4 regions of the Yersinia mollaretii ATCC 43969 genome follow, and region 2 is predicted to be linked to each of the others. Evidence: predicted binding sites of a transcription regulator. Region 2 holds the regulator's gene; each other region holds the start of a gene.

Region 1 (7,565 bases), 500 kb from region 2:
CCACATAATAACCATAGCTAATGAATGGATACCATCTCTCTCTCAGTATCTCGTGCTTTCGGTTGGACTTTTAGGGCGAGGAGTGACGAATAGAAGATATTATGGCGATAAATGAAACAGAAACAGCCGATAATGACTGTTTCTGTTTTGACGAAAACCCAATGCCCAAAATAATTGGGGTTGCAGGTAGGCACTAACCCCCCTGCGGCCCCAAGTATGCAGGGGATTTAGAATTGGGTATTCAAGCTCACAAAGAATGTCCGCCCCGGCTCATTGTAGGTTGCCGCCCCAGCGCCGGCGATACCCGCGACACTCTGGGCATTCCCCGCACGGAACTGGCGTTTGTCGAACAGGTTTTCAATCCCAGTGGTCACGCTGACATTCTTGGTCACGGTGTAGCTGCCACTCAAGCCAAAGATGGCATACGGGCTGACTTCATTAAGCGCCGTGCCTGTGACTGGCAGCCCCTGATAGTCATATTTCTTCGGTTTCTGGCGGCCATACCACGTCACGGTTGAGAGCAGTGAGAAATCTTCCGTGGCCTGCCAGCTCACTGAGCTGTTCAAGGTAAACTCTGGGGTGATCGATAAGTAATCGCCAGTGGTTTTATTCTTCGATTCAAGCATATAGGTCAGATTGCTGCTCCACTGTACCGTTTCGGTCACAGGCACAGTCAGGTTACCTTCTAGCCCTTCAACCAACGCCTTAGGCACGTTTTCCCACTGGAAAATATCGGAGTTAGCATACGCGCCGCTCCCACCGCTGGCGGTGCCCAAAGAGACCAGACCCGGCTCAATTTTATTGCGGTAGTCATTACGGAAATAAGTGACACCGGCAATAATGCCGTCATTGTTATGGAACTCAAAACCAATCTCTTTGTTGACACTGGTTTCCGTTGACAGTGAGTCATTCCCCATCAGGTAGCAGCTACCGCCACCGCCATAGCAGCCCTGACCACGGCTATATAACAAGTAGTTAGGGTTAGTTTGGTAGAGGTTGGGCGCTTTATAGGAGCGGGCAATCCCCATTTTCATGGTGAAGTAATCACCCAGTTCCTGCGACAAGTTCAGCCCAGGGCTCCAGTTGCTGCCTGCGGTACTGTGATGATCAAAACGCAGTGCTGGGGTGAGCATCGTGGTATCAGTCAGCTCGATGTTATCTTCGACAAACAGCGAGGCGATTTGCGCCGAAGTGCGGGTATCGCGCCCGGTTCCGGTCAGGCCGCTCACATTGCCGCCCTCGGTGGTGGTTTGGGTGTTGGAGGTGGGATCATTCATTTTCTGATCATTCCACTCCGCGCCCACCGTCAGTACCTGATTGACGCCCCATTCAAATGGCACGTTAACTTCGGAGTGAGCCAGATAATTATCCAGTGTGATGGTGCTGAAATTGTTATTGGAGAATATGCCCTCCGTCCCGCCCGCCAGTCCTTCATTGATCCGCGAGTTGCGGGTCTCTTCATACTGGATATAAGAGGTTGAACTCACGCCGTTATCCCAAAAACCACGGTGGGTTACCGAGAAGTTTTCGCGGTACATGCGGTTAGTTTCAGCGCCGTATAGGCTGCGAACAATGGCGTTACTGTTGGTGTTTTGTGTATCACCGGCATAAATGTTGCCCTGACGGCTATAACCCGCCTCAAACTCCAGTGATTGGCCCTTGGCGAAGTCCCAACGCAATAAGCCATTGATATCTTTATTGCGTACCCCTTCACGGCCCGCTGGCAAGGTGCCCACCTGATTACCGGTTCGGGCTGATTCATGGCCTAAGTTGATATCCCAGTCATCGGCATCCGTTTTATTGTAGCCGCCGTATAAGCGGAAACTGACGGAATCACTTAGCGGTCCCATCAAGCTGAAGTCGGTACGACGAGTCGCCCCCTCTTCGCTGTGCTGTGGCTTATTCATGTAAGCATTCCAGCTACCGTGCAGCTCTTTGTCCGGCTGTTTAGTGATAATGTTCACCACGCCACCCGCCGCCCCGTTGCCGTAACGCGCGGCTGCCGGCCCACGTAGCACTTCGATTTTTTCAACCATATTCGCCGGAACCCAGTTGGTATCACCACGGGTATCACGTTCGCCACGCCAGCCATAGCGCACCGCATTTCGGCTCGAAATCGGCATCCCATCGACCATAATCAGGGTGTTTTCCGGCCCCATGCCACGAATATCAATTTGGCGATTATTGCCGCGCTGGCCGCTGGCAGAGTTACCTGAGAGATTCACGCCGGGCATGGTGCGGATAATTTCCGACAGATCATTCGCCGGAGGGCGTTTGCGAATATCTTCTGCGGTGATCGTCGAGGCACCCAGTGCTTGACGGACTTGCTGCTGAGCGGTCACCACTAGCGTATCGCCCGTGGTGGCCTTATTATCAGCGGCCGTCGTTGTTGTCGCAGAGTCGGTTTCCTGCGGCGCTGCCGTGGGTGACGATTGAGCTGGCGCGGTGTCAGATGCCGTTTGGCTGGTGACTTGAGTTTGCGCCCAGAGTGGTGTTGAGAGACAAATGCTGATCAGACTCGCTAAGGTCGTTAGCGAGCGCCCTTGCCATTTTACGTTCATTAAACTTTCCCCGATGCAAAAGCCCACAGCAAATGTCAGCAGAGGAAAATCTCTACCAATCTATTCATGGGGCAGCAAAAACGAACAAGATTGATAATTATTTTCATTATCAATTCATGCTGCCAATTGTTACATTTGCAATCAAAGAAAAGGTTTGTTTAAACGGCAAAGCTGTTTGTTGTAAAGTCAATGTTGCCATCAGGTCAATCGAGTCATCATGTCAATGTCAGTGGAGAGCCATCATGCCGGCAGTGAAGAAAAATAAGTTACGCAATGTCTCCCCCTCATCCAAACCGATTTATCGTGACCAAATTATGCAGCAATCGAATTTGGTCGCCAGCGACTATCAGTTGAGCGGGGCGAAGTCATTGCCCACTGACCCGGTGTTATTTGGCGATTTTCAGGTATTGCGCCTCAATCCACATCTCATTTTACATACCGCTAATGTCACCAATCTCTATGACATCAAGACACAAAATCAGCTCAATCCGGCGCTAAAACTGGCGATTGTAGTCAATGGCAGCGCACATATCTCCTTTGGGGGTAAGCAACTGCATTTGCAGGAAAAAGGCGATGCCTCGCTGGTATCACTCACCGAAAGCACCCTCTTTACCCGCCACGGCAAAAATAACAGTCACGAGCGCACCCTAACACTGACTTTTGACCGCGAGTGGCTGTATGGCGATTTGCTGCCACAGGATGGCGCGTGGGACACACTCTACAACTTTACTCAGCAGCATCTGGCGATCCATTTATGGCAGCCCTCGGTGCAGGCGCGGGCTATCGCCCAGCAAATTGCCAGCGCCCCCCCTTACAACACCCCGCTGGCGCGTTTGCGCTGTGAAACGCAATGCATCGGCTTGATTATTGAAGCTTTTAGTTCACTGGAGCAACAAGTCCAGCAACGGAATAGAGTGGTCTTGCGGGGGCTAAATCGGATTCAACAAGTCCGTGACTGGCTGGAGAGTGGTGAGGCTGACCATCTATCCATGAGTCAGTTGGCTCAATCCATCAATATGAGCCCAAGCACCTTGCAGCGGCGTTTTCGTGAGAGTTATCACATCACGGTATTTGAGTATTTACGCCATTGCCGATTGAAGCGCGCCATGCTGGCGTTGAAAAAAGAGGGGGTCAGTATTGATCAAGCGGCGACCATTGCGGGATATACCAGCCCGGCTAATTTCGCCACAGCGCTACGTCGCACCTTTAATATCTCCCCCAGCCAGTTACGAACGGGGCACTACCTTGATCTGTAAAACCGCCTGAACACTCGCTTTTAAGCCAAAAAAACGGCCCCTGCAAAGGAGCCGCTTCAATTTTTACACTTAAAAACTCTGCTTCAGCAAAAAGAGCTTATTTCTTTTTCGCTTTCGGATTCGGCAAGTCGGTAATGCTACCTTCGTAGATTTCCGCCGCCAGACCCACAGATTCATGCAGTGTTGGGTGAGCATGGATGGTCAACGCGATATCTTCCGCATCACAACCCATCTCGATTGCCAGACCGATTTCACCTAACAGCTCGCCGCCGTTAGTCCCGACAATAGCACCACCGATGATACGGTGAGTCTCTTTGTCGAAGATCAGTTTAGTCATACCATCTGCACAATCAGAGGCGATAGCACGGCCCGATGCCGCCCACGGGAAGGTGGAGGTTTCGTAGCTGATGCCTTTCTCTTTCGCTTCTTTCTCAGTCAAGCCTACCCATGCGACTTCAGGTTCAGTGTACGCAATGGATGGAATCACTTTCGGATCGAAGTAATGTTTCATGCCCGCGATAACTTCAGCGGCAACATGGCCTTCGTGAACACCTTTGTGTGCCAGCATTGGCTGACCCACGATGTCACCGATAGCAAAGATGTGTGGCACGTTACTGCGCAGTTGCTTATCCACGTGGATAAAGCCACGTTCGTCAACTTCAACGCCCGCTTGGCCCGCATCCAGCAACTTACCATTCGGTACGCGGCCGATAGCCACCAGAACCGCATCATAGCGTTGTGGTTCTGCCGGGGCTTTTTTGCCTTCCATCGTGACGTAGATACCATCTTCTTTGGCTTCTACCGCAGTCACTTTGGTTTCCAGCATCAGGTTGAACTGCTTGCTGATACGTTTGGTGAAGACTTTCACCACGTCTTTATCAGCCGCTGGGATAACCTGATCCGCCATTTCGACGACATCAATTTTAGAGCCGAGCGCGTGATAAACAGTGCCCATTTCCAGACCGATGATCCCGCCGCCCATCACCAACAGACGCTCAGGAACAGTTTTCAGTGCCAATGCGTCAGTTGAGTCCCAAACACGTGGGTCTTCATGAGGAATGAATGGCAGTTGGATTGGACGAGAACCAGCAGCAATAATCGCGTTATCGAAGGTGATCGTGGTTGGGCCATTTTCGCCTTCAACCACTAAGGTGTTCGCGCCGGTAAATTTACCAAAACCGTTAACCACTTTGACTTTACGGCCTTTAGCCATACCTGCCAAACCACCAGTTAACTGATTGATCACTTTCTCTTTCCAAACACGGACTTTATCAATATCAGTTTTAGGCTCGCCAAAAACGATACCGTGTTCAGCCAGTGCTTTGGCTTCTTCAATCACTTTAGCGACGTGCAACAACGCCTTGGAAGGGATACAACCCACATTCAGGCAAACGCCACCGAGCGTAGAGTAACGCTCAACCAGAATGGTTTCTAAACCTAAATCCGCGCAACGAAAAGCAGCAGAGTACCCTGCTGGACCTGCCCCAAGTACCACGACCTGAGTTTTAATTTCAGTACTCATCATGACCTCTTAATTGTTTGTCCGGCGGATCAGACACCATTTTTTAGGCTAATTAATTGCATAACGCCCGCATCCACCGTGACGCTTGCACCGCGTGCAGTTTACAGAATTGTTAATAACCTGAAAAGCCGCATCACGTGACGAGGGTCTCAACAACCTTGTCGACTTATGTAAAAACAAGGCCGGCGCGAGGCCGGCCTTAGCGATTACATCACCAGACGGCGAATATCGGCCAGCATGTTATTGATGATGGTGATAAATCGCGCACCATCAGCACCGTCAATCACACGGTGGTCGAAGGAGAGTGACATCGGCATCATCAGACGCGGCTGGAACTCTTTACCGTTCCAGACTGGCTCTATCGCAGACTTGGAGACACCCAAGATAGCCACTTCCGGCGCATTAACAATCGGCGCGAAGTGAGTTGTCCCGATACCGCCCAAGCTGGAGATGGTGAAGCAACCGCCCTGCATTTCGCCAGCGGTCAGCTTGCCATCACGAGCTTTCTTGGAGATAGCCATCAGTTCACGGGACAGTTCAGTGATGCTTTTCTTGTTCACATCCTTGAATACCGGAACTACCAGACCATTTGGCGTATCTACCGCGACACCGATGTTGATGTACTTTTTCAGCGTCAGCTTCTGACCATCTTCTGACAGTGAGCTGTTGAAACGTGGCATCTGCTCGAGAGCAGCAGCAACAGCTTTCATGATGAACACCACCGGGGTGAACTTCACGTCCAGCTTACGCTTGGCAGCTTCGTCATTCTGCAGCTTACGGAACGCTTCCAGATCGGTGATATCGGTTTTGTCGAAGTGTGTCACATGAGGGATCATGACCCAGTTGCGGCTCAGGTTCGCACCAGAGATTTTCTGGATACGGCCCAACTCGACCTCTTCGATTTCACCAAATTTGCTGAAATCGACTTTCGGCCAAGGCAACATGCCCGGCAAGCCACCGCCTGAGACTGCCGGAGCAGATTCAGCGCGTTTCACCGCATCTTTCACGTAAGCCTGAACGTCTTCGCGCAGGATACGGCCTTTACGACCGGTGCCTTTGACTTTCGCTAGGTTAACGCCGAACTCACGAGCCAAGCGACGGATAACCGGAGTCGCATGCACGTAAGCATCGTTCTCGGTAAATTCGCCTTTGCTCTCTGCTTTCGCCGCAGGGGCTGCTGCTGGAGCCGCCGCTGGTGCTGTCGGAGCCGCTGCTTGTGGTGCTGGAGCCGAAGCTGCCGCAGGGGCTGCGCCTTCCACTTCGAAGACCATGATCAGAGAGCCGGTTTTCACTTTGTCGCCGGTGTTGATTTTAATCTCTTTCACGATACCGGCGAAAGGCGCAGGCACTTCCATGGAAGCCTTGTCGCCTTCAACGGTGATCAGTGATTGTTCAGCTTCAACTTTATCGCCGACTTTCACCATCACTTCGGTCACTTCAACTTCGTCGTCACCGATGTCTGGGACTTCAACATTCTTCGCCGCCGATGCCGCTGGCGCAGCAGGCGCTGCCGCCGGTGCTGGTGCTGCCGCCGGTGCTGGTGCTGCCGCTGACTCTTCTGCTTTAGCCGGTGCCGCTGAGGCACCTGCTGCTTCAAAGATCATCATCAGTTTGCCGGTGGCTACTGTGTCGCCCACCGCAATTTTGATCTCTTTAACCACACCCGCCTGCGGTGAGGGGACTTCCATAGAAGCTTTGTCGCCTTCAACGGTGATCAGCGACTGTTCCGCTTCAACGGTATCGCCCACTTTCACCATGATTTCGGTGACTTCAACTTCGTCCGCACCGATGTCCGGTACATTGATTTCGATAGACATGTGTTCTTTACCTCTTATGCCAGACGCGGGTTAACTTTATCGGCGTCGATACCAAATTTAGTAATTGCTTCTGCAACTACGCTGGTGTCGATGTCACCGCGTTTAGCCAATTCACCCAGTGCTGCAACCACAACGTAAGAAGCATCAACTTCAAAGTGGTGACGCAGGTTCTCACGGCTGTCAGAGCGGCCGAAACCATCGGTACCCAGAACGCGGAACTCGCTGGCAGGAATAAAGTTACGAATTTGTTCAGCAAACAGCTTCATGTAGTCAGTAGAAGCCACTGCTGGTGCATCGTTCATCACCTGAGCCACATAAGGAACACGTGGGGTTTCTGTTGGGTGCAGCATGTTCCAACGCTCACAATCCTGACCATCGCGGGCCAGTTCAGTGAAGGAGGTGACGCTAT
Region 2 (7,565 bases):
TGCGGTGTTGGGTAGCAAATGCAAATTCAAGCGGCTGGCAGAGAGGTTATTTAATGCGTTCTATCTCTGTTATAAGCTTGGAATGTGTCAACCAAATCATCGAGAAAGGCTATGTTACGCTTTCTGATGTAACTCCCTTGTAGTACCGCTACCTATGGCAAAAGAACAAACGGATCGCACGACGCTGGATCTGTTCGCAGATGAACGCCGTCCGGGGCGCCCGAAAACAAACCCATTATCCCGTGATGAACAGCTTAGAATTAATAAGCGAAATCAACTACGGCGCGATAAAGTACGTGGCTTACGACGCGTGGAACTGAAGATTAATGCCGATGCCGTCGATGCTCTCAACAGTCTTGCTGAGCAGCGCAACATCAGCCGCAGTGAATTGATTGAACAGATGTTACTTGCTCAATTAGCCCACGATCAAGACGGGTTTTAACCCCATCAGCTTCCACGACGGCGTGGCGTAAATACTTACGCCACGCCGTTATTTCTTTATTCCCTTCGTATTTGAAATATCTGGCTAGAAGGTTTCCCAGTTGGCGTTGCTGTCCGCCTTGGTAGCGACCGGAGTCAAAGTTAATGGATTCGCCCGAGGTTTCATCGCCGGTTTTGCCCGTGCATCATCCGATTGTAATTTAAATACCGCCACCGCTCGGTTTAACTGTGTCGCCTGCTCTTCCAGCGAGGCCGCAGCACGCGAGGCCTCCTGCACCAACGCCGCATTTTGCTGGGTCACACTGTCCATCTCTGCCACCGCTTGCCCAACCTGACTGATACCTTTACTTTGCTCATCAGAAGCCGAGGCGATCTCCCCCATCAAATCCGTGACATTAGTAATGGAACGAACGATTTCATCCATGGTGATGCCCGCACTTTCCACCAATGCCGAGCCACTTTTGACTCGGTTGACCGACTCAGTTATCAAACCATCAATCTCCTTCGCCGCCTGTGCACTGCGCTGTGCCAGATTTCGCACTTCACTGGCGACCACCGCAAAACCACGCCCCTGTTCACCCGCTCTGGCCGCTTCCACCGCAGCATTCAGCGCCAGAATATTGGTCTGGAAAGCAATACTGTTAATCACAGTGGTGATATCCGCAATTTTGCGCGAACTGGCTGAGATCTCATCCATGGTGTGAACCACGTCAGCCACCAGCGCCCCCCCTTTTTTCGCCGTTATGGAAGCATTCGCCGCCAATTGGCTAGCATGGTGCGCATTATCAGCATTGTGTTTTACTGTTGCGGTTAGCTGCTCCATGCTGGCTGCGGTCTCTTCCAGCGCGGCGGCCTGCTGCTCAGTGCGGGAGGATAAATCGGTATTGCCCGCAGAAATTTCGGCCGCGCCGTGATAAATCCCATCAGTGCTGCTACGAATAGCCTCGACGGTATTGACCAAACTGGTTTGTACATCGCGTAATAACGGGAAGAGCTGCCCAACACAGTTACGCCCAAAATCGACGATAGGCTGCCCCAGTTGACCAGAAGCAATCACCCGAAAATGTGCACGGATATCATCCAACGGGCGCACCAGATTGGCCAACAAATAGCGATCAGTTGCCAGTAAAATCACCAGACCGGCCACCAACGCAGAGATAAGCGTAATACTGCTCACTTTCGTCAGTTGCGAGAATTGCTCTTTTGCTACGCCAATGGCCTTTGAGGCGGCCTGATTAAACCCCTCGGCAACCGAGCCATATTGGCGGCTTAATGCGGGTACCGTTTTTTTCGCCAGTTCTTGATAAGCGGCCGTATTGTTATCCATTGCCGCCTGATAAAGCGGTGTCACCCCCTGCTCAATCAATCCACTCCACCCATCAATCACCCTAGAGACTAAAGCGGGATCAATCTGTGCGTGGTCGATGGCCTTAAATTCCGCGAGTCGTTTCTTCAGATTTTCCAGTGCAATATTGGACGATTTGAGTTCTTTGTCTGCATCCGCGATGTTGCCGCTCTGACGATAATCTACTGCGCGGGCAAGACGTGTCACCATGCGGAAATATTGATCCGTCCCCTGATTAACTAAAGTCATGTTATCAACCAGCACACTGTTCGCGTTAGACGATTGTGTAAGTTGATTCAGTGATAACAATGTATAAGCAGAGACGCCGCCCCAGAGCAGGCAAAAGGCACCAAGCACCCAAAGTAGCGCGGCTCTGATAGTAATATTTTTTAAAAACTGCATGTTCGTTCCCCTTATATATCGGATGGTTACCGTTAGAGACTCAGGTGTTATTTGATGACCGAAAAGCAATAAAGGACGTTCCATACAGCTAACGACAACTCCTTTCCGGCAAATTTTCATCTGACGGTTTCCCCCTGGCACCGCTAATTGCAACCTTTCAGTTACACAACGGTTATCGGCAATGACGTTATAAGGTTGAGCAACTCACAAAAATTTAATATCGCATAAACTTGATACCCGTCTGACGGGGTTTTCTGGCATTATGCCGCCCTATGAAATGTGTTATATTATTGGGCAGAAAGCGCGATAATCTGCATAACTATTTGAATTTATAAGGTATTAAGTTATATGGCAACTGTAGGCATTTTCTTTGGCAGCGATACTGGCAATACCGAAAACATTGCCAAGATGATCCAAAAGCAACTGGGCAAAGAGGTTGCTGAGGTTCACGACATTGCCAAAAGCAGCAAAGAAGACTTAGAAGCCTTCGATATCCTGCTGATCGGTATCCCAACTTGGTATTACGGCGAAGCACAGTGTGACTGGGATGATTTCTTCCCGACACTGGAAGAGATCGATTTCAACGGCAAACTGGTTGCCCTATTTGGTTGCGGCGATCAGGAAGACTACGCGGAGTATTTCTGCGATGCGATGGGCACCGTGCGTGACATCATCGAGCCACGAGGTGCCGCGATTGTCGGTCACTGGCCAACCGCAGGCTACCACTTCGAAGCCTCCAAAGGTTTGGCTGATGACGATCACTTTATCGGTTTAGCTATCGATGAAGATCGCCAACCAGAACTGACGAATGAACGTGTTGATGCTTGGGTAAAACAGATCAGTGAAGAGATGAATCTGTCTGAGATCACCGGCTAATTTGTTACTGTGGAGGCGCAATGGCGTATTATTATCGTCGGGCGTCTCCGCTGCTTTTCACCCCTTTCACCCTTCTCTGTTAAGCAGCCCACAATTCCACATCTTCATTAGTGAATAATAAAAATAAGTCGCTACAAATTTGTAACGTTATGCGTAGCGGATATAGACTAAAATGATGCTACATCCCCATTCATCAATACACTGCATGATTAATCTGGCAAAGTGTGCAATTATATCTTTGTTAACAACCACGGTTTTCATTTGGGGCTAGCAGTTCTATAATGAGACGCAATTGTAATTATTGCGCCACGGATGTCATAGGCTGAACAGCCTTAATTTGAATCGATAGTAACAGGACTGAATCCGCATGACTGACAACAACAAAGCCTTAAAAAACGCTGGCCTTAAAGTAACACTGCCCCGGCTGAAGATTCTGGAAGTGTTGCAAGATCCGGCGTGCCACCACGTCAGCGCGGAAGATCTTTATAAAAAGCTGATCGATATCGGTGAAGAGATTGGTCTGGCGACGGTTTACCGCGTACTGAATCAATTTGACGATGCCGGTATTGTGACCCGCCACAATTTCGAAGGCGGTAAATCAGTCTTTGAGTTGACGCAGCAGCATCATCACGATCACCTGATTTGTCTGGATTGCGGTAAAGTGATCGAGTTTAGCAATGAAGCGATTGAAACTCTTCAACGTGAAATATCTAAGCAACACGGTATCAAGCTGACCAATCACAGCCTGTATTTGTATGGCCACTGTGAATCCGGCGACTGCCGTGAAAATGAGTCTGCACACGATAAAAGATAATGCCGCGTTATCGCGCTGATCTTATAAAGATTTTAAGCACTGAATCACGTTAGGTTTATTTTTGGCCCTGATAGTGCTATTTAATTATCGGGTTAACATAAGTCCCAGCAAAATGGCCACCTTTCCCGTACGCTCACCTCAGCGGGAGCCGGGTGGTCACTCTTATTGATATCCCGTCATCCCCTAATCTTACATGACATATTTTCGCTGTTTATCATGACTCAGTGATTAGGCTGCCTGCATGAATTTTGACGTAAAAAAACCCCGGCAAGCCGGGGGAAAAACCATCAACTCAACTTCACTTAATTTTGTTTATCGCAAAATAAAGAAAACAGCAGACACAGCGTTTTGAAACTCATCATCACACTTTAACCGGCTCGGCCCGACTACTACGTTTACCATCCGGGCTGGTTGAACGGATCATCACATCACCGCTGACTTTAGGTTGCGCTTTGGCATCATATTGCTGCCATTGCTTACCGCCATCAGTGGAGTACTGGATGATCAAGCCCGGCAATGAGATATTGGCCTCTAATTGACCCGCAACCACCCGTGCTCCAGGTACTGGTAGGCGGTAAGCAATGCCCGCTTTATCCAATTTCGCCAGTTCACGTTGGCCCATAATATTGGCAAAACGCTGCCAATCGGTGTCCAGCGCCTTGGTATCAACCCAATGCGTCTCACCGCCTTTGTACTCGCGGCCCGCTTTATAATCTTGCTCCCATGACGCGCGATGCCAGGCACGTTCCGCCAGTGGTAAGACGCGCGGGAAGATCATGTACTCCATCTGCTCATCAGTGCGGACGGTTTCATTCCACGACTGACCGGAAATACCGTGTACGCCCGGCCACGGCTTATCACTCTTCGCGCTGAAGTGATTGCCATCGCGATCGACAGAGGTTTCGGCGTTTTGCGGCATGTTATCTGGCGCGAAGCTGAAGACTTTAGCCTCGTCGTTAAAACGGGTGGCCCAGTAGTAGCCTCGTTCATTCGGGTTAACTTCATACGGCATGTCGAAGTAGACATAATCCGGGTTGGAGGCTACCACTTCGTAGCCTTTATTGGCCCAATCGTTGATTGAATCAGCGCCGCCCCAGAACAAGGTGTCCCAGAAGTTGACACCAACACGTTGAGTCGCAAAGTCTTTCGCGCCTTTGGCATCTTTCAGGCCATCCTGCCAAGCTTGCATTTTTTCGATGCCATGGGCATTCACCAATTTGCTCACTTCAATGGCGAAGTGGCTGGAGAGATGCTCCACGTCCTGAACTTTGCCTTGCTTGACCATCTCCTGACATACCTGCGACTTGGCCCATGGCTTATCTTCAACACTCTTATCAATGATGCCTTTACCCGGCTCAATCGGGCCATTTTTGTCTTGGAAACCGGCCCCCAGACGGATATTTTTCGCCTCATCACCGCCAAAGTGCCAAGTGGTCAGCGGCATCCCCGCCTCTTTGTGCATCTGAGCCATTTCGCCGATCACTTTATCAACGAAGCGCTTAGAGGAGTCCAGACAAGGGTTCAGGTAGCTTTTGCGCTCATAGAACTGCACGGAGGTAGTATTGGAGTCATCTGTCGGGTCAAGCAGGCGGAACTCATTGGCCTCTTGCTCTTTACCCTGCTTCATCAGATTGTTGTAACGGGCCTCCATGGAGACCACCGCCGCACGAGCATGGGCGGGCATGTCGATTTCAGGAATGACATCAATCTGGCGCGCTTTGGCGTATTTCAGAATTTCGATGTAATCATCGCGGGTGAAGTGACCACTCCCCAGATTATTGCTATCCGGGCCAGACCCCAACTGCGGCAACAAACAGCTGTTTTCAGTCAAATCGTGGCAACGTTTACTGCCCACATCAGTCAGCTCTGGCAGGCCGGGGATCTCAATACGCCAGCCCTCATCGTCGCTCAGATGGAAATGGAATTTGTTCAGCTTGTAAGCGGCCATCTGATCCAGTAAACGCAACACGGCATCTTTGGTTTTGAAGTTACGGCCGACATCAAGGAAGACGCCACGATATTCAAAGCGCGGCGCATCTTTTGCGTCCAATGTCGCTATTTTCTGGCTACCGTCAGTGGGCACCAAAGAGAGAATAGATTGCAGACCATAGAAGACGCCTGTGGGATCAAAGCCAATAACCTGTGCGCCCTTCTCGCCGATTTTCAGCTCATAGGCACCAGAGACCGCTAAATCGCCCTTAAACGCAGCCGGTTGGATCGAGGTTTTTATCGGGAAACCCGCAGCATTCAGCTTCAGGCCGAGCAATTCGAAACGCTGCTGTACCACCTCGGCAGCCGGTTTAGGCAAGGCGCTCAGGTCCAGTGCCACACCTTGGCTCAAATTCACATCTTGCGAGTGAATCTCGACCGCCATTGGGGTCGGAATAATCTGCCCGCGTAAGTTCGTCGCCGTTAATGTTTTCACCGCGTCATTTTTGACGAAACGGGATTCCGGCGTCATCAGCACATTATTATCGTCTTTGGTGCGTTTCCACTGATCGCCCGTAAATTGGGTTAGATATTCGTTGATATCTTCAGTGTCGGTACTTTTTAGCACCTTGGGTTTCGCATCGCCCGATGTGGCATACCAGCGCGGCATAAAGTCAGTGGCAAATAGCTGCCAATACTCACCGGTTATCGGGATTTCAACCGCCTGATTGGCAGGGAAACCGGCGAATTTAGCCGTAGGTTCAATTTTATGCAGGTCACCGGTCAGGTGAGTGATTTTAAACTGATCATTATCTACCGTCAGAATTTGGCGAATGCTGTGGAAGTAAATGGCCCAATCCTGGCCTTTGATCTCATCCCCAGTGTTGGTCAGCGTAATCATGACTCTATTGCACGATGCCCAGTCAGCTCCCAACTTGGCACAATCAACCCCATTCTCGCCAGCACGGTTATCCAACACTTTATAGTTCACTTTCAAGGTACTGAGCTGGTCTACAATCTGTTGATTGGCGGTGTCGGCATTGGCGGCCCCCATCAAGCCAAAGGTCGCGGTGATCGCCGCTAACGTATTTAATTTGAATTTGTTCATCACTAACCTCATCCGTAATTAATAATTGCAGCCAGAGTCACTACTGGAAGTATTGCTGCTGGCTGAATTATTGTTAGCTTAATTGCTACTATCAGAAGATCGTAAATGGCGCGATTACGATGAATTTCACGTCTTTCTCATCCTGGAACACGTTGCCGAAACCGCCACCATAGCTTGGGATATTGGTATGGTTGTCGTACATGGTGTAGTGCAGTTTGAATAAAGTGCCTTTCGCCCGGCCCTCTTGCAGGGTGTAGAGCACGTCAAAGTTCCATGCGGACTCTTTCAAGCGCGTATTCTGATCAAATTTTGGATTGCTGCTTGGCTTCGCATCCCAGCCATACGCATAGGAAGTCCCTACCGACCAACCCGCCATATTCCAATTTTTCAGGTCATACATCACGCCACCAAACAGCGCTTTTTCACCGTTGGCGTTGAAGTCAGAGCGGGAGTCCCACCAAACATCCAAACGGCCATTCGAGGACGCATAACCGGGGGTCATACGTTGCAGGAAGTAGCCTTGGTTACCCTCAGCTTTGGCCCATGTCCCTTCCAAACGCAGGTCAAATGGCCCCGTGGTGTAACCCAACGTCAATGCTTGCAACCACGCTAAGCCGTCATAGACGTCATTCACATTGCTGGCGCCGCCA
Region 3 (7,565 bases), 2.2 Mb from region 2:
CCATTGCTATATTGGCCGCGATGCTACTGAGCCGCCGTATGCCGCTGCTGGAGATGGGCGATGATGCCGCTGGCGCGTTAGGGGTTCCGGTGGAGAGAACGCGCTTGAGCCTGATGGCGATTGGCGTGATTCTGATGGCTGCCGTCACCGCCGCTGCGGGGCCGATCTCCTTTATTGCCTTAGCCGCACCACAAATTGCACGGCGTCTGGCGGGAACATCGTCAGTGACGTTAACCGCCTCAGCATTGATGGGGGCGCTACTCCTCATTGCGGCAGATCTCTGCGCCCAACACCTGTTTTTACCTAATCAACTGCCGGTCGGGGTTATCACAATCAGTATCGGCGGGCTGTATCTTATTTGGCTTTTAATCCGGGAGTCCGGACGATCATGAGTATTGTTAACCCAGCGAGCACCACACCCCGTTTGCAGGCTGATGCCCTGACTCTGGGTTATGACGGCAAGATAATTAGCCAAAATTTGAGTGTCGCCATTCCCGACGGCGAGTTCACGGTGATCGTCGGCCCCAATGCCTGTGGCAAATCGACACTGCTCCGCGCCTTGAGCCGTTTGCTGAAACCGCTGGCGGGTCAGGTGATTTTGGATGGCAAGAATATCGCCAGCATTGATACCCGGCAGGTTGCCCGCCATTTGGGTTTATTGCCGCAAAGCTCGCAAGCGCCGGACGGCATTACCGTGTTGGATCTGGTGGCGCGGGGTCGCTATCCCCACCAGAAGCTATTACAGCAGTGGACACAGGCCGATAAGCTGGCCGTCAGTCACGCGATGCAAGCAACGGGCGTCACTGAACTGGCTGATAGATCAGTTGATGCCCTATCTGGCGGGCAGCGCCAGCGGGTATGGATCGCCATGGTACTGGCACAGCAAACCCCGCTACTGCTGCTGGATGAGCCAACTACCTATTTGGATATCGCCCATCAGATTGATTTGCTTGAGTTATTCAGCCACCTTAATCAGCAACACCACCACACGTTGGTAGCAGTTTTGCATGATCTCAACCACGCCTGCCGCTACGCGACTCATATTATCGCCATGCGCGACGGGCAGATTGTGGCCCAAGGTAAACCGCGTGAGGTGATCACCGCTGAGTTGGTGGAGCAGGTGTTTGGTATGCCGTGTTTGATTATTGATGATCCGGTTTCGGGGACGCCGTTGGTGATTCCGAGGGGGAGGTATAAGGGTTAAGGCTCAATTTGGTTTTGATTTAGGTTTCAGTTTCAGTTTCAGTTTCAGTTTCAGTTTCAGTAAATCAGATCGGATCAGGTTTCGGTTGATATTCGCTCGGTGCTTACTTGACCTCCCCAGCCTCAACCGAGTCGGGCCGCAGGGCGGCGGCCCAACACCCGCGCCTTGCGCGGAATATTGCCCTGCGGGTAAACCTCCCACGTCTTTCGGGCTGACGAGCCAGCGCGATTATTGCCTCTTCGAGGCTACCCTTCGGGCCAACGCAAGCGTTGTTCAAAACTGCTTCGCAGTGTTGTCGCATCCATGCTCAAGCGCGCTTTTCGCGGGCGTCCATGCCCGCTCACTCTACCCTCCATCCTCGTCGGCAATATCTCTGATTGCGCTTAAGGTCAAAAGAGAAAGGCAAAATCAAAACTGGGGTTTTGACCTTGGTGTTAAAAGCACATTTGAGCTACCGAGTGAAGAATGAAGGTAGGACGTGAGGCATGGATGCCGAGCGAGCCGTGCTTGAGCAGGAGCGAATCACGGCGTTCCGTCAGCGTAATGATGAGCGAGGGTACCCACGAAGTGGGCAAGCGATACGTGCGCTAGCGCGGGGATTCCAAAGGGGTCACGCGCTTGTGACCTCTTTGGCGGTTGGAGCATCGGAGGCCAAGTGAGCACCGATCTCATGTCAACCGAACCAATCACCGAGTCGATTATCAACCGAAACCAGATCCGATCTATTGCGGAGGCCAAGTGAACGGCGATCTCATGTCAACCGAACCGAGCGCCTGAACAGAATATCAACCAAACCCTGATCCTAGTAATCCCCCTAATCCCTCAATTAACCCCCCTCGCCAGCAAAGCGAATCATGCCCCCCGCTATAAACCCGATACTGCAATCGATGCCCCGCGCGGCGTAGGGCTTCACTCATCACTTCATTGACCTGATAAATCACAGCCTCGTAGCGGCCTGCTTCCATAAATATATTCAATGGGTGATTAGCCCCCAGCCCCTGCAACACTTGATCGGTCAACCAGCCCTGATGCTCTGCCGTTTCCGCTGCCAACATCCTAAGATTGTCGACATCTGGCCACCAGAACGAACCCGATTGACTCAGCACACAACCAAAACGCTGCGGCCAGTGTAATCCGGCATATAACGACGCCAATCCGCCGAAGCTTTGCCCCGCCACGACAGTGCGGGAGGCCAGTTCAGTAAAGGGTTGCAGCTCGGCCACTTGCGGTAGGAGTTCCGTTTGCAGCGCCTGCCAGAAATTCGGATTGCAGGGCAGTTCCTGCGAACGATGCGCTTGGTCAATGATATCTATCAACACATACACCGTGGCAGGTAGGCGGCCAGCGGCAGTTTCATTATCCAGCACGCCAAATAGTGGCTGCCGCTGCGCCCAATACTGGCCATCCAGCAAGATAGCCAATGGCCGATCAGCCAGATTTTTAGCGCCATTATTGCTTTTGGCCCCGCGCGTAGAGTAAATCCACACATGGCGACTGTTGCCCAATAATGGGCTGTGCCATGTGATCAGTTGCAGCCGTTGCGGGTCCGGCGGAAGTGATTGGCCCGCATCAATCGGTTGCCAAGCCGTCTGTGGCAAAGCATCGGCTAAATGCACCGCCGAAAGCGGCTTACCCCGATAGCTGGCATGGGCGGCAGTCAAATTTAGCGGGTCGTTTTCCGCCAGCTCCATCAGTGAGAGCCACCCATTGCGCTGCGCCAGACGCCGCTCCTGCGGGCTGCCTTGCGGTAAATTCAAACTTTTCTCGGCGGGGGCGGGAATAAAACTGTAGCTGCCGCGAAAGTCAGATGCCACCTCCGCTTGCCAATACCAGACATCCGTCTGCCCCAACCGCTGGAGGGTTTCAGGGTTCACACTGTGGTGATCAGTCACCCCGTTGACGTCGATATAGACCCGGCTAAAAACCGCGTCACTCGCCTTGCCCTGCCGATCGCGCCAGAGAAATGTCAGTTTAACTTTGCCCTCGCCCGCCGGTTCTGTCAGCGGCGTGCCCCACTGTGCAATCTGCTGCCACCAGACATCACTGCCTGCCATGGGGGAGTTCAACAACTGCTGACTGTCTGGATGGTGTTTCGCCACGCTCACAAGCGGTCCTTTTTTAGTCGGCTCAAACTAGGTAGGGATATGATACAAATCATATTGAGAATCATTATTGATTACAACACCCATAGATCAGTGTAATTTCTCTCGCTCGCCGACCCTTGATTAAAGAAAAGTAAATTTTTACCACGATTTACGCCATTTCGGCCCTGGATTTGAAAAAAAATAGAATATATTCAGCACACTAACTTTTTCGCAACCTTTCTGCCCAATCTGCATAACCGGACAAAACCATTCTAAAAACAGGGGGATAGTCCTATACTCGCTGACAGCATGATTTCATACCGCCACTCATTCAGGTAAAAAATGCCAGCATTCAGGGGAACAGCACAGCTTATGCATCGGATGCGCGCTAGCAAGAAGCGCATGTGCGGTCTGCTGCTGCTTGCCTGCTGGTTGATCCTCAATGCGCAATTGGCCGTTGCCAGCCATCAATGTGATATCACCCCTGCCGCCTCGCCCGTTTTTACTCAGCACCAAGGGCATTTGCAGAACCAGATGCAAGATATGCCATCGATGGCGGAAATGCCTCATGGTCAGGCGCAAAACGCCCTGTGCGAAAAGCACTGCATCCCTGACTCGGTGCAGTCTGACAGCGGCATGTTAGTATTGGCAGCCCTGCCGACTAATACAGAACTGGTGCTGGCAGATGTGCAGCAAAACCCGCGCATCCATCGCCTTGACTGGCAGACGCCCCCCATTGTTGGCCCCCCCACCGAGATCGTTTTCTGCCGATTTAGAGAGTAGATCCAGACAGAGTTAACCGCATTTTTCAGGCCGCCTTCGTGCGGTGTATTGCGCTTATTTTATGTTCTGGAGTGATTCCTATGAGTTCCTTATCTACTGCTACCTCCGCGATGGCGGGCCTTCTGTTCTGCGCTGGGATTATTTTCTCTGCACCTCTGTTCGCCGCGACTGAATCCATGACCGACAGTATGCCGATGTCCCACCATCATGGGGCAATGATGGCAGATGCTCCCGCCACTGATGCCGATAATTACCACTCTCGCGGGCAGGTGAAAGTCTGGAGCGCCAGCAGTGTCGCCATCGCCCACCCTGCCATTCCGGCGCTGAACTGGCCACCCATGACCATGACTTTCGATCTGCCAGAAAATCTGGTCGCAACGCCATTGCCCGTCGGCGCGCTTGTCACATTCAGCTTTCGCCAAACCCCTCAGGGCTATCAGTTGACCGCCATTTCAGCGCAACAGCCGTAAGGCGGGAGTTACCATGAACTCATCACTTCATCACCCATCGCAGGGGCGGCCCACGGCTGCATGGCGTTTAAGATTTGCCCACGTGTTGATGGCGGCGGCGCTCAGCTTGCCCGCTGTCGGTTACGCGGCAGATATCACGCTGGAACAGGCGCTCACCTCCGCAGAGCGCTATTCGGCTGAACTCTCGGCCAATCAGCATCAGGTCAATGCGTTGGAGAATATGGCCAGTTCCGCCACCCAACTCCCTGATCCCAAACTAAAGTTCGGCATTGAAAACCTGCCGGTTGGCGGCAGCAATGCGCGGCGCTTTACCCGCGAGGGCATGACCATGCAGCGCGTCGGCATCATGCAGGACTATATCAGCAGTGATAAGCGGCAAAGAAAGGCCGATACCCTAAGTGCCGAAGCGCGTAAAACCGCAGCGGGCAGCGAAACCATCCGCACTCGGCTGCAAAAAGAGGCCGCGCAGGCGTGGCTGGATCTGGCCTTAACTGAGCAGGCCGTCAGCGCTGCCAAAGTGCTGGTACAGGAGAGCGAAAAACAGGTCGCGCTACAACGAGCGGGGGTGGCCAGCGGTGGCGCACTCCCCAGCTCAGTGCTGGATGCCCGCCTGACACTCTCGGCCATGCAGGACAGATTGACGACTGCACAGCGGGATGTCGCCTTGGCGCAAACCCAACTGACCCAGTTGACTGGCATTGAGGTCAATCACATCAGCGGCTCCTTGCCCCACTTCACCCGCCTACCTGCCGAGATCACCCTCTTGCGCGAGGCCATCAATCAGCACCCGGAAATCTTGCTCGCCAGCCGTGAGGCGGATGTCGCCAAAGCCCGCTCTGCCCAGTCCGCCATTGCTGCCACCCCCGATATTGGCATTGAAGTTTATTACGCCAAACGGGCGGACGAGTATGAGGATATGGCGGGCGTGATGGTGACGGTCGATCTGCCGCTGTTCCGCTCACAGCGTCAAGACAAAGACTACGCCGCTGACGTCTCGCGATCGATGGAGGCCAACGACCAACTGACCTTACTGACCCGCGATCATCGGGCGCAGCTTGACACGCTATTGGCGCAATATCAGGCTACCCAGCAGCTATGGCAACGGCAGACAGAGGAAGTATTACCGTTGCAAAAACAACGGGTTAATTTGATGATGGCACAATATCAGGCCAATAAAAGTGACTTGAGCAGTGTACTGGAAGCGCGGCGCGCCCTCCTCGATAGCCAGCTCAACGCCAGCAATGCCGCCAGAGAGTTAGCCCGCACTTGGGCCGCCATCCGTTATCTGACCCCGCAGGAGAGCGCGCAATGAAAAAACAACTGAGTTTCACCTTAGTCGCCGTCGCGGTGGTCAGTGGGCTGACTGGCTATCTATTAGGGAAACCCACGTCCCAACCCCCTGCTGCTGTCGCAACCCACGCCGATGCCGCAGCAGACAATAGCCGCACCGTGCTCTATTGGTACGATCCGATGTCGCCCGGTCAGCGCTTTGATAAACCGGGTAAATCGCCCTTTATGGATATGGAGTTGGTACCGCGCTATGCCGGAGAGAGTGCTGATGATGGCGGCGTGACCATTAGCGCCCGCCAACAGCAAAATCTGGGGGTTCGCACCGCACCCGCTGAGATGCGCTCACTCAACTATCACCTCAATGGCTATGGCACAGTGGCGACTGATGAACGCAGCGTGCAGGTGATCGCCGCGCGAGCTAACGGCATTATTGAGCAGTTGTATGTGCGCGCCAATCAGCAGCCCGTCACGAAAAACCAGCCATTGGCTCAATTATGGGTGCCGGATTGGAGTGCCGCGCAGCAAGAGTATTTGGCGATCCGCACCTTGGGCGATAGCGCGTTAACCGCCGCCGCCCGCCAGCGGCTACAACTGCAATTTATGCCCGAAGAGGTGATTCGCAGTGTCGAAAAAAGGGGTCAGCCGCAAACACGGGTGACCTTGCGCGCTCCGTCTGATGGCTATGTCAATAAGCTGGATATTCGTGCCGGTTCGCAAGTCACCGCGACACAATCCCTGTTTGAACTCGCCAGCCTCGATCCAGTGTGGATTGTGGTCGATTATCCGCAATCGCAAGCCAGTTTGGTCACGCTCGGCAGCACCATTGCCGCCACCACCGCCAGTTGGCCGGGTGAGACGTTCCACGGCACAGTCAGCGAATTACTGCCCAATATGGATCTCGCTACCCGCACCCTCAAAGCGCGGGTGGTGCTAGAGAATCCGCAACAGAAACTCAAACCGGGTATGTACCTGAGTGTGCAATCAGCATCAGCCGATACACTCCCCCCAGTGCTGGCGATCCCGCAGGAAGCCCTGCTGATGAGCGGCAACCGCAACACCGTTTTACTGGCGCAAGGAGAGGGTCACTTTAAGCCGATAGCGGTCAGCGCAGGGCAAACTCAAGACGGTTGGGTCGAGATAAAATCCGGGCTGGAGGTGGGTCAGTTAGTGGTCACCTCGGGGCAATTCCTGATTGATTCGGAAGCCAGTCTGCAAAGCGCCCTGCCGCAAATGGAGGACGCGCCAGCCCCCCTCACGCCGCCAATGGCGAGTGGCGCAGAGGGTGCAGAGGGTGCAGCAGAAAGTGCGGCGGGCAATCCGGTGGATGTCTACTCGGTGCAAGGGGAGGTCAAAGCGATCAACGGGCAGACCATTACCCTGTCTCACGGCCCGATAGCGGCCCTAAAATGGGGGACGATGACCATGGATTTCCTGCTGCCCGCAGGTAAGTTATCCCCGACAATCGCGGTCGGGAGTCAGGTTAATTTCACCTTTATCCTCAATGATCAAGGGGCGCAGATCCGCCAGATCCAGCCGGTAAAACCCAATAGCAGTGCTGATATTCATGGGGGCCACTTATGATTGCCGCCGTTATCCGCTGGTCACTGCGTAACCGGCTGCTAGTGCTACTCGGCGCAGTGATGATGGCCGCGTGGGGGATCTGGTCACTGCAACAGACCCCGCTCGATGCGCTGCCGGATCTCTCTGATACGCAAGTGATTATTCGCGTCAGTT
Region 4 (7,565 bases), 2.2 Mb from region 2:
GGAAATATATTAAAAAATGACAATATCAACACTATCGGATTTATCCCGTTCTCGTGGGGAATTAAAAAGATTGTAGGCACTGGACAGCAATCTAAAACATACTGCCACTTTCCCTACGCACCTATAAAACATAAATCCACTGGTGATTATCTTAGGCAATACACTGCATCCAATTTAAAACAATTTCTAGCACCTGAAAATTTTAATTATGTTGATAACATTGAATATGGAGAACTCAGCAATAGAAACAATAGGGTAAACTATCTTAAAATAAAAGATGAAATAAGTCACAGCAAGTCAAATTTAGCTAATGAATTTATGATTAAGACTCACTACATTAATAAATATTATATAATAAGCAACATCCTGACAAGTAATATTGATTATGATAAAACAATTAATTTAATGTCTAAGAAATATAAATCCATCGATATTCCTATTGATGACGTTCTTGATGGTAATATTTGTTTGAGTTCTTCAACCACTTATTCTCTGGAGTTTAATAAAGTTAGTGATGAAAGTATCACTGAATCTCTTGCAACAGAACCAGTCGGCCTGACACTAGTCAGTTCTGGAATATTAGCCGCCAATAATTTGTTCAAAGAAGCCAATGATAAAAACAAAAAACTAATGATCGTTCTTTCTGACGGCGAAGATTCAGATAATACCACTACTTTTGATAAGGACGGAAATTTAATAGCAGTTGATGATTATATTAAGAATGATGAAGATAGAAAACCCTTTCGGATTACTAAGAATCTTATTGACAAAGGAATGTGCGAAGCCATTGCGGCTAATAAAATTAGAATGGTCTTTATTGCTATTGGATATACACCTGTGAACGATGCTTACTCACCGACTTATATTGATTGGGAGAAGTGCGTCGGCAAAGATAACTTCTATCTGGCAAAAGATGCCCATGAACTGGAGGCCGATCTTCAACAAGCATTAGGAGGGGAGAATATCCGTGATGTGGGCCGTAATACGCCTAAACATTGATCTCAGGCGCGGTCGCATTCACCACCGCGCCTGTTGCAGGCTATTTAGCGCCACCAGCTTCCATACCGACTAATCCCACCTTGAGATAACCTGATTTACGCAGCGCATCCATCACGCTCATCAAGGTTTCATAATCCACCACTTTATCCGCTTGGAAGAAGATGGTGGTCTCTTTGTTGGATTGGGTCACTTTATCCAGTGCCATCGCCAGAGAATCGCGATCAACCTGTTTGTCACCGACATATAACTGGTTATCCGCTTTCACCGTCAGGAAAACCGGCTTCTCTGGCCGTGGTTGCGGCACCGCTGAAGATGCCGGGAGATCCACTTTGATATCAACCGTGGCTAATGGTGCTGCCACCATAAAGATAATCAGCAATACCAACATGACATCAATGAAAGGCGTCACGTTAATTTCGTGCAATTCGCCACTTTCATCGAGGTTATCATTCATCCGCATCGCCATAAATCACCCCGCACGCAATTGGTGAGGTTGCTTAGCGGACTTTGCTTCCGTGCGGCTGCTCAGGTCAAGGTCACGGCTTAACAGCAGTAACACCTGCGCCGCAACATCACCCACTTGCGCACGATAAGAGCCAATCAAGCGAGCAAAAATATTGTAGATAACCACCGCAGGGATTGCCGCAACCAGACCTAATGCAGTTGCCAGCAGGGCTTCAGCGATACCCGGTGCAACAACCGCCAGATTGGTAGTCTGCGAATGGGCAATGCCGATAAAGCTGTTCATGATGCCCCAAACCGTACCAAACAACCCGACAAAGGGGGAGATAGCGCCGATAGTGGCCAGGAAACCATTGCCTTTGCCCATTTGGCGGCCAATCGCGGCGACCCGACGCTCTAAACGGAACGCCGTACGCTCTTTAATGCCATTGTTGTCATTCGATTCTGCCGACAGCAAACGCTCGTTCTGCGCTTCACGCAGCAATAGGCTGCTGATGCTATCTGGGGCAAAGACCTCTGCACGCTCGGATGCGGTATCCAGATCGGTGACGGCACCAATGACTTCATGCTCTTGTAGTAAGCGGCGACGGGCGCGGAATAGTTCGGTGCCCTTGGAGAACAGAATGGTCCAAGTGACGATTGACGCCAACACCAAACCGATCATGACACCTTTAACCACCACGTCAGCATGTTGATACATTCCCCAGACAGATAAGTCCATCGCCAGCCCTTGTGGGGCGGGGGCCGTTATCGGCTGAACCATGGGAGCTGGGCTTGCTTCAGCGTTTGCTGCGGTAGCAGCCACGGAGGTAATTTCTGGTGCAGGTAGTGGTGTCGAGGTTGCCGTTGTTGGTGTCGTCACGGATGAAGCCACTGCACTGCTGTTGCCGGGTGCTGCTTGTACATGGCCCGTTAAACCCACCACCAGCAATAGTGCCATCACGCCTGTCATCACTCGGCCTTGCACGAATGATCTATCTTTAATCTCTTTGCCAGCTGTTTTCACGCTGTGCCTCCACCCAATATGCATATCAATTTAAGGACGAAATCAGGGGCCGATCATACCAAACAAATGGGGGATTGATAGTAATTATCATTAGTGTTTACGCCGATTTTTTGAGAAAAAATGAGAAATCTCCGGATATCAGTCACTACGCGGCTTAATGGGCAGGATTGAGCGGCTAGCTGTACAGCGGGAGTGACATTAATTGTAAAGTTGAGAAACCGATTGATTGAGTGCCATCATCTCTGCTCAGGATGAAATCTCCTCTCGCCGATGATTCCTTAATAAATCTCCCATTTCGCAACTTTCGCAGCATTTTCCTATGATTAACCCATAGAAAACAGCGGGTCACCCTCTTGAGTTTTTTTCATGCTAAAAGCTGCGCTCAGGCCACAACCATCATGTTAACGTAAGAAATAATTTCCCCTATATATGCTGGCCAATGAATCGAGGGCATAGCTGATAAGAAGGTAACAACGAAATCATGTCTGCAAATAAACCCACCACCGAAAAACTGGAAACACTGCTGGTCAGCGCGGGCAGAAGCAAGAAATTCACCCAAGGCTCGGTCAATACCGTGATTCAGCGAGCATCGTCTCTGGTTTTCGACTCCGTTAAAGCGAAAAAACAGGCCACCATTAATCGGGGAAATGGCGCACTATTCTATGGCCGCCGAGGCACCCTCACCCATTTCTCCTTACAAGAAGCGATGACTGAACTGGAAGGAGGCGCGGGCTGCGTGCTCTATCCTTGCGGAGCTGCCGCGATCAGCAATGCGATTTTATCATTTGTTTCAGCGGGCGATCATGTGCTCATGACCGGTTCAGCCTATGAACCGGCTCAAAGTTTCTGCGATAAAATTTTATCGCGCATGAACGTCACCACCACCTATTTTGATCCGACGATTGGCGCTGGGATAACCGCCCTGATTACACCAGAAACCAAAGTCGTTTTCCTTGAGTCCCCCGGCTCCATCACCATGGAAATACAGGATATTCCGGCGATGGTAAAAGCGATCCGCGCCGTCGCACCTGAGATGATCATCATGATGGACAATACTTGGTCGGCCGGTGTGCTGTTTAAAGCATTGGATTTCGATATTGATATCTCGATCCAATCAGGGACGAAATATATTATTGGTCACTCTGATGCCATGTTGGGGATCGCAGTGGCGAATGCCCGATGTTGGGAGCAACTACGAGAAGACTCTTATTTGATGGGGCAGATGGTCGATGCGGATACCGCCTACCTTGCCAGCCGAGGGTTGCGCACCCTGAGCGTTCGCTTAAAACAGCATGAGAAAAACAGTATTGAGATTGCTCACTGGCTGGCTCAGCGCCCAGAAGTGGCGGCGGTCTATCACCCTGCACTGCCGAGCTGCAAAGGTCACGAGTTCTATCTGCGTGACTTCACGGGCTGTAACGGTTTGTTCTCCTTTGAACTCAAAGAGGAGTTAACACAGTCGCAGTTAGAAGCTTATCTCGACCACTTCACCCACTTCAGTATGGCCTTCTCATGGGGCGGTTTTGAGTCCTTGATTCTGGGCTATCAACCCAAGGATATCCGCGCCATTCGCCGATATGAGGCCGAAGGAATTAAAGGTACGTTATTCCGTCTGCATATTGGTCTGGAGAGTGTTCAAGATTTGCAAGATGACTTGACGGCAGGGTTTGAGCGCATTAAAACAGTGCAATAACGGGTTCTGATCTTCATGCGCGGTCGCAATCTCCGCGCATTAATCCTCTCTTACAAAAATAGTATCAATGGCGCGTATATATCCCCTCAAAAATTCAGTTATTGAGGATAAGATCAATGTGGTTCAGCGCCAATGCAGATACACTAGGTCGGTCCCCACCAATATGAGTTCTGACAAAGATGAGTCCTTGCAGACCATATCCTCACACGATAGGCAAACAGGAATAGAAATGGATGTATTACGCGAAATCCTTCATGCCTTATGGCAGCAGGATTTTAGTAAACTTGCCGACCCGAATGTGATTTGGGTTATTTACGGCATTCTCTTTACCACCCTATTTTTAGAAAACGGTCTGCTGCCGGCTTCTTTCCTCCCCGGTGATAGCTTGTTGCTATTGGCGGGGGCATTAATTGCCAAAGGCGTCATGGGATTCTTACCCACCATGATCATTCTGACCATTGCGGCCAGTCTCGGCTGTTGGCTGAGTTATCTGCAAGGGCTGTGGTTAGGCGATACCAAAGTGGTCAAAAGGTGGCTATTACAGTTACCGGTGCATTATCGTCAGCGCGCCCACACCCTATTTGTGCGCCATGGTCTGGCGGCCCTGATTATTGGCCGTTTCCTCGCTTTTGTCCGCACCCTGTTACCCACACTTGCCGGGATTTCGGGCCTGAATAGTGCGCGTTTTCAGTTCTTTAACTGGCTCAGTGGGTTGCTTTGGGTTGGCAGTGTTGTCGGGTTGGGCTTTGCCCTCAGCCAAATCCCCTTGGTTAAGCATTATGAAAATCAAGTCATGACCGCCCTGATGATTTTACCTATCGTTTTGCTGCTGGTCGGTTTGGTCGGCACACTGGTTCTGGTGTGGTGCAAACGTAAAAGCGTCACTGAATAGCCAGACAGTTAACCTCAGTTAGTGCGCAGTTTGGCGACCTCTTCGCTAGGGGTATGGCCGAAATAGCGTTTAAATTCCCGGCTAAACTGTGAAGCACTTTCATATCCCACTTTGTTTGCGGCGGTGCTGGCCTTTAGGCCGTCGTGTAACATCATCATCCGCGCGCGATGCAACCGATAAGTTTTTAGGTATTGCAGCGGAGACGTATTGGTCACCGCTTTAAAGTTGTGATGAAACGCCGAAACACTCATGTTCACATCGGCCGCCAACTGCTCGACATTCAGGTTATCGGCAAACTGATGCTCAATCCGCCGGAGTGTTTTGGTGATCTGATTGAAGTGCCCGTGGCGGTTGACCAACGCCTGCAAAGCACCGCCACACTGACCGCACAGCACATAGTAGAGAATTTCACGCACAATTTGTGGGCCAAGCACTCTGGCATCACGGGGTGTGGACATCACATCCAGCAACCGCTCGGTGGCGCACAACATCTCATCTGTTAGCACTGACGAGTTAACGCCCGAAGCATTGCCGAACGGTTTATCCAGTTCATCATCACCGATATCTATCAGTAAATCCTGTAGCATCTGGCTATCTATATGAATGGAGATCCCTGCCAGCGGTATCTCTGGGCTGGCGAAGGTTTCACATTCAAACGGCAGTGGCACCGTCAAAATCAGGTAGTTTTTGGGATCGTACCGAAACACCTTACTGCCCAAATAGCCGACTTTATGCCCCTGAAATATAATCACCACACTGGGGGTGTACATTACCGGAGTGCGCGGCTGATGAACGGTGGAGTACAGAATTTTCACCCGTGGTACGGCAGAAGGGGTTAAACCATTGCCCTGAGCCAGATGGGCAATCTTCTCAGCCATCAGCGCTTGAATATCGTTAACCTCTACCATTGTGCTCTCACCTGCTTCTGTTATCTGGGGCAATCTATCATCGAAAACGATCTGACATAAATTGTGCTCTATTTGTCACATTTTCTACAGTGCTTTGGAGAAATAGGCAAGAGCAAGGCAGGAATGTGCATTGAGCTATGGCGCTAAGTTGCCGACAATGGCTGACAATAAAATCGACAACACTGGAAGACAAATCATGCAAAACTTCACCCTTCATACCCCGACTAAAGTGCTGTTCGGTACTGGCCAAATAGCGCAATTGAACAAAGAAATTCCTGCTGATGCCCGTATTCTTATTACCTACGGTGGTGGCAGCATTAAGCAAAATGGCGTGCTGGATCAAGTCCATGACGCACTGAAAGGCTTTGATTTCCTAGAGTTTGGCGGCATTGAACCTAACCCAACCTATGAAACCCTGATGAAAGCTGTGGAGCTGATCCGGGCAGAAAAAATCAACTTCCTGCTAGCTGTGGGCGGTGGTTCAGTATTGGATGGCACCAAGTTCATAGCTGCTGCCGTCAACTATCCACAAGATCCATGGCACATTCTGGAAACCACAGGCAGCGATATCAAGGAAGCACTGCCGATGGGTTCAGTACTGACCTTACCGGCCACCGGCTCTGAAACCAACAGTGGTGCAGTGATCAGCCGTCGCAGCACCGGTGATAAACAGCACTTCTTCTCACCCCATGTTCAACCCCTGTTTGCCGTGTTGGACCCGGTGGTTACTTACAGCCTGCCGCCACGTCAGGTCGCTAATGGGGTTGTCGATGCATTTGTGCATACCATCGAACAATATCTGACCTACCCGGTTGATGCGAAAGTACAAGATCGCTTCGCGGAAGGGCTGCTATTAACCCTGATTGAAGATGGCCCGAAAGCCCTGACCGATCCAGAAAATTATGACGTGCGCGCCAATATCATGTGGAGCGCCACCATGGCACTCAATGGCCTGATTGGCGCAGGTGTGCCGCAAGACTGGGCGACACATATGCTGGGCCACGAACTGACAGCGCGTCATGGTCTTGACCATGCACAAACACTGGCGGTGGTGTTGCCTGCTCTGCTGGTTGCCAAGAAAGAACAGAAACGTGCCAAGCTGCTGCAATATGCTGAGCGTGTCTGGGGGCTGCGAGAGGGGAGTGAAGAACAGCGCATTGATGCCGCCATTGAAGCGACTCGCCATTTCTTTGAAAGCATGGGTGTGGCGACGCGTCTGTCCGCCTACAAACTGGATGGCAGCTCTATTCCCGATTTAATCAAAAAATTGGAAGAGCACGGTATGACCCAACTTGGCGAGCATGGTGATATCACACTGGCGGACAGTAAACGTATCTACGAAGCTGCGGTCTAATAAAAAGGTGTAATAGAATCGGCGATAGCAGATTCTCTCTCATGACTGAAGGCATTACCCTGATGCAATGTCTTCAGTCATCCGCTTAATCATTATTTTCACCTATCTTATTGGCGATATATTTATTTATTACTAGGCTTTGGACTGTTACCACATTACCCCCCTATCTCAGTGGCAGGTCAGCGCCGACGATAGACCGACTCAAATTTGATGGCTTCCCGCACGTGATAAATACCAATCAAGCTAATTAA

What was found. Region 2 encodes Fur, which represses iron uptake genes when iron is present. Its sites were predicted from a motif close to ATAATAATGAGAACNACTATCAA; they were not measured.
Region 1: the regulator Fur is predicted to act here: its motif matches at 2,652-2,674, upstream of HRD69_RS09235 (TonB-dependent siderophore receptor).
Region 3: the regulator Fur is predicted to act here: its motif matches at 3,358-3,380, upstream of fes (enterochelin esterase).
Region 4: the regulator Fur is predicted to act here: its motif matches at 2,542-2,564, upstream of exbB (tol-pal system-associated acyl-CoA thioesterase).

Annotation. Positions count from the first base shown of each region.
Region 1 covers NZ_CP054043.1:2,080,531-2,088,095, reverse strand. Annotated here, with positions in the region: gene HRD69_RS09235 (TonB-dependent siderophore receptor) at 228-2,561, opposite strand; gene HRD69_RS09230 (helix-turn-helix transcriptional regulator) at 2,804-3,817, shown strand; gene lpdA (dihydrolipoyl dehydrogenase) at 3,915-5,339, opposite strand; gene aceF (pyruvate dehydrogenase complex dihydrolipoyllysine-residue acetyltransferase) at 5,546-7,156, opposite strand; gene aceE (pyruvate dehydrogenase (acetyl-transferring), homodimeric type) at 7,171-7,565, opposite strand, start outside.
Region 2 covers NZ_CP054043.1:2,582,482-2,590,046, reverse strand. Annotated here, with positions in the region: gene ybfE (LexA regulated protein) at 155-442, shown strand; gene HRD69_RS11445 (methyl-accepting chemotaxis protein) at 527-2,188, opposite strand; gene fldA (flavodoxin FldA) at 2,537-3,064, shown strand; gene fur (ferric iron uptake transcriptional regulator) at 3,432-3,878, shown strand; gene HRD69_RS11430 (beta-N-acetylhexosaminidase) at 4,240-6,915, opposite strand; gene chiP (chitoporin ChiP) at 7,007-7,565, opposite strand, start outside.
Region 3 covers NZ_CP054043.1:396,308-403,872, forward strand. Annotated here, with positions in the region: gene fepG (iron-enterobactin ABC transporter permease) at 1-392, shown strand, start outside; gene HRD69_RS01700 (ABC transporter ATP-binding protein) at 389-1,204, shown strand; gene fes (enterochelin esterase) at 1,990-3,258, opposite strand; gene HRD69_RS01710 (hypothetical protein) at 3,661-4,071, shown strand; gene HRD69_RS01715 (copper-binding protein) at 4,152-4,541, shown strand; gene HRD69_RS01720 (TolC family protein) at 4,555-5,853, shown strand; gene HRD69_RS01725 (efflux RND transporter periplasmic adaptor subunit) at 5,850-7,412, shown strand; gene HRD69_RS01730 (efflux RND transporter permease subunit) at 7,409-7,565, shown strand, end outside.
Region 4 covers NZ_CP054043.1:417,976-425,540, forward strand. Annotated here, with positions in the region: gene HRD69_RS01795 (pilus assembly protein) at 1-999, shown strand, start outside; gene exbD (TonB system transport protein ExbD) at 1,040-1,465, opposite strand; gene exbB (tol-pal system-associated acyl-CoA thioesterase) at 1,469-2,467, opposite strand; gene metC (cystathionine beta-lyase) at 2,949-4,160, shown strand; gene HRD69_RS01815 (DedA family protein) at 4,390-5,052, shown strand; gene HRD69_RS01820 (AraC family transcriptional regulator) at 5,067-5,960, opposite strand; gene yqhD (alcohol dehydrogenase) at 6,157-7,314, shown strand.